Regions from separate parts of the Cernens ardua genome, predicted to be linked through region 2. Evidence: predicted binding sites of a transcription regulator. Region 2 holds the regulator's gene; the other holds the start of a gene.
What was found. Region 2 encodes LexA, which represses DNA repair genes until DNA is damaged. Its sites were predicted from a motif close to TACTGTNTANNTANACAGTA; they were not measured.
Positions count from the first base shown of each region.

Region 1: a site for LexA is predicted at 1,712-1,731, ahead of LMG33818_RS05170 (PA0069 family radical SAM protein). Genes of this name have one in related genera too.

Region 1 is NZ_JBPCZH010000002.1:145,929-148,137, reverse strand. Features, by position in the region: gene LMG33818_RS05175 (ElaB/YgaM/YqjD family protein) at 1-227, shown strand, start outside; gene LMG33818_RS05170 (PA0069 family radical SAM protein) at 403-1,479, opposite strand; gene LMG33818_RS05165 (aldo/keto reductase) at 2,014-2,209, opposite strand, start outside.
Region 2 is NZ_JBPCZH010000001.1:359,543-361,751, reverse strand. Features, by position in the region: gene LMG33818_RS01640 (hypothetical protein) at 1-83, shown strand, start outside; gene lexA (transcriptional repressor LexA) at 671-1,429, opposite strand; gene nagZ (beta-N-acetylhexosaminidase) at 1,767-2,209, shown strand, end outside.

The sequences.
Region 1 (2,209 bases), on a different contig from region 2:
ACGGTGCTCGTCAGGGCGGTAACCAATTGCAGAACCTGCGCGACACTGCCAGTGATCAGCTCCAGCGTTTTGGAAGCCACTTTGAGGATGGGCGCCGTCAGGCTCAGGAATTCACCAAACGTGGAGCCAAGACCATCCATCATCAGGCACAGGATAACCCCTGGGCCTATGTGGCCGCCGGGACAGTACTGGGTGTCGCCATTGGTTACTTCATTGGTCGTCGCTAAGGCCTGGTACCAAGCATCGAGGGTTTGCACCGTCATGGGCGGTGCAGCCTTCCAGCCAGTGTTATACCTTCAACGTTTGCCTTCAATGTTTACCTACGATCTTTACCTTCAAGCAGGAACATCATTAATGCATTAAGATGCGTGTAGCTGGCCTGTTTGTGCCAAGTTATGTGCGTTATCCAAAAAGTGAAAACTGTTCTCCTTTAGGGGTGAATGCAGTGCAGTCCAGAGTACCTCTTTTAGCTTGATCCAATCCATGGCGTTTTTTAGCCAATTTGAATCGTTGCGCAATCAACTCGGCCATGGCTCCGCGGCCACTCATCCTTTGTGAAAAATCCGAGTCATAAATACGGCCTCCGCGACTTTGTCGAATCAGGCTCATGACATGCTCAGCCCGCAGGGGAAAGTGCTCATTCAGCCAGTTTTCGAACAGTTCACCCAGCTCCAATGGAAGTCGCAATAGTGCATAGTAAGCCCCTTGTGCGCCTACCGCGGCCGCCTCGGACAATATTCCCTCGATTTCATGATCATTGATCATCGGGATAATGGGAGCGACCAGTACATTAACCGGTACACCTGCCTTTCTGAGTGTTTTTATCACACGTAAACGTGCTGCTGGTGAAGCCGTACGCGGTTCCATCACTCGTTTTGTATGAATATCAAGCGTTGTCAGGCTAACCGATACATGGACCAAACGTTGGTCGGCCAGATCCCTCAAAATATCAAGGTCCCTCAGAATCAGGGCCCCCTTGGTAACGATGGTGACTGGGTGCCTGTAATTCAGCATCACGCCCAGCACTTGCCGAGTCAGTTTCAATTCCCTCTCGATGGGTTGATAAGGATCCGTATTGCTCCCCAATGCCAGGGGCTTACATATATAGGAAGGGTGATTGATTTCAGCTTCCAATTGTTCTGCCACATTGGTTTTTGCAATCAGCCGTGTCTCGAAATCAATCCCCGGGGAAAGATCCCAATAAGCGTGAGAAGGTCTCGCAAAACAATAAATACAGCCATGTTCGCAGCCACGATAGGCATTGAGCGACTGTTCAAACGGAATATCCGGTGAGCGGTTTCGGCTGATGACAGTTTTGGCCCTTTCATGTCGAACCTCGGTCAACCGGGGTAGAGGCGCGTCATTTTCCCAGTCATTTTCCTCTACAGCCTCTATTCGTGCGGCATGAAAGCGGTTGGGCACATTCAGGTGTGTCCCGCGCCCTTTTGAGGGCCCTTTAGAATGGCCGTTGTGCGACATATTGGAGGTCCTTGTGTCATTCAAGCGTTTACTCATGAGGTTGAAGACATCCTCCCCGGTTACCTACTATTTTGCTCTCCAGTTCCTGTCACTTTGCTCTCCGGTTCCTGTCACTTTGCTCTCCGGTTCGCGCCACTTCGCTCCCCAGTTTTTCCACTTCACGAGAAGCAGTACGGCTTGCGCCAAAACTGCTCGTTTTGTCATAAAAGACAGTCAAAAGAGCATTACCAACTACTGTATATATATACAAATATACGCAAACACATGAAACGCGTCAATCTGTCACGCTTTCAAACCCCTTTAATCAAGATACGATTAAGAAAGGCAGCGTGCTTGTGCGGTCACATGCATGACAGCATGGGCGCGCGGCCTTTTTTATTTCTTTACGGAATAAAAAAAGCAGCGCCACTCTTCAGTGACACTGCTTTGGATTCACACAACATGCCTCATGCCTGATCGCGTCGCCCAACCTTGAGCAGAACACATTCACACATGAGGCAGAGGCGGAGTCTTAACCTTGACTCAACTCCTGCCTTATAGCGATGAGAACGTAGAGGGGTCTGGCCCCAATCGTTTGTTTTCATTCAACCCTGCAATCGCTTTCAAATCATCGCTATCCAATGAGAAATCGAAGATATCAGCATTTTCCTTGATGCGGTTCGGCGTCACGGATTTAGGGAAGATCACATTTCCCAATTCAATGTGCCAACGCAAAACGACCTGAGCCGCT
Region 2 (2,209 bases):
TCGATCATGCCATTACCCGCACAAAACTGTGGGAAGAGGGTGAAGTGGTCGAGGAGTTAAGTGATAACGTCACAGTGCATTGATCATGATTGTTGGCAGTGAATCATCCTGAATGATTCACTGCATATTGGCTTCTCCGTTTCTCCGCTTCTCCGCTTCTACGCTTCTCCGCTTCTCCGCTTCTACGCTTCTACGCTTCTACGCTTCTCCGCTTCTACGCTTCTACGCTTCTACGCTTCTACGCTTCTACGCTTCATTGTTAGCATATTCCGTTAATGTGATGTCAAGTCATTCACGGCTTTCTCAAGAATTTTGCTACACAGGTTAACTCGGCATGATACCGATGAAGGTGATTATTTCATCCGTAATGATTGCTTGATATCTCCCTTTCATGATCACAATGGCTGGTCAATGTATATGTATATATAGCGACCAGCCTACAATGAGTCGCAGAGGTTATGAATAAGGAGTGGTATGAAAAAATATTGGGAAAATTGTCTGCGGGGCCAGTAACGTGAAGCTGTATTCAAGAGAGCTTTAGGGGGGGGCGGTAGAGGGGGAATAGTGGGTAATCATTGAAGCACCCCCAGGCACACGGCCAGGGAGTGTTGGGCCTGCACTTATAGTGAGTGAAACCGGTAACTAGTAGTGAAACCGATAATGCCTCGTTTTAGTGTAAGCCGCTGCCTTGATCTCCTCGAATAACACCTACACCAATGCCTTCTATTTCGAAGCCCTGGCTTGGATCTACCTCAATAGGAGCAAAGTCAGCGTTTTCAGCCAACAGACGTATTTTACTGCCTTTACGCTCAAAGCGTTTGACGGTGACGTCTTCGCCAATACGAGCAACCACAATCTGTCCATTGCGAACATCACTGGTACGATGGACAGCGAGCAAGTCGCCATCCAAAATCCCGATATCCTGCATGGAGAGCCCTTTGACCCGAAGAAGATAGTCTGCCTTCGGTGAGAAAAAGGTCGGCGGAAGTGGGCAATAGCGATCTACATGCTCCTGTGCCAATACCGGGCTACCGGCAGCTACCTGCCCTATGATGGCAAGCCCCTCGGCAGCCGGAGCATCAGATGCATTGGCAGCCTCCTGCTGGGGAGTTACAAATTTTGCGGTGGTATGTTGCGAAGAGGGTGCGCCTTTTTTATCGGTACTTCTTTTATCAGCATTTTTTTCATCCCCGCCTTGCGTTTTTGCAAGATGGGATGATACGACCCTGATACCACGGGAAGCCCCCGGTATCATCTCGATAACACCTTTACGTTTTAGCGCTTTCAAATGTTCTTCTGCAGCATTGGCCGAACGAAAACCGAGAGATCGGGCAATTTCTGCACGAGTGGGGGGATACCCGTGGGTCGCCACCGTTTCGGTGATGAGGTCAAGAACTTCCTGTTGGCGGCGCGTAAGGGGTCGGGTCATTGCCATTAACCTATGCTGTATCAATAATAGCTGTAATTGTATCCAGTATTGCTGACAGTGCAAGTCCAATTGCTGTTATAGAACTTAATCCCCGAATGTTTTGTTGTTTTCCCGGATTGCCTGTAGTCATTTCGAGGTGACACTCCCCAAGCCTATCAGATTTAATTTCTACGTGTACCTTCCTTCATGAAACGCTAGAATAGCGCTCCATTATCTTTTGTGTTTATCGTACGTCTTCCTCGGGCTATGGTGAGTTCAGACATTCTGCGCATACCAATGTGTGCCATGGCATAGTCATAAACAGGGAAAATCGGTACACCTTGACAAGGAGCGTTTCATGCGTGCTGCACCGGGTCCAATCATGATTGATGTCGGTTCTACCTCATTGGATGAGGGGGATCGGCAGATTTTGCGCCATCCTTCTGTCGGTGCAATCATCCTGTTTGCCCGTAACATGACTTCACCCGAGCAAACCAGAGCACTCTGTGATGATATTCGTGCGGTACGCCCTGATATCCTGATTGCGGTAGATCATGAGGGAGGGCGCGTTCAACGGCTGCGTGAAGGGCTTACGCATATACCCCCCATGTGTTCGTTTGAATCACTGTATATAGAGACCCCTGATAAAACGCTGTCTCTTGTCAGGGATACCGGTTGGCTGATGTCTCAGGAACTGGCCGCCTGTGGGTTTGATTTTACGTTCGCTCCGGTGCTGGATGTGGATGACAATCGTAGCAAGGTCATTGGGGAGCGCTCATTCTCATCCAATCCAGAGCATGT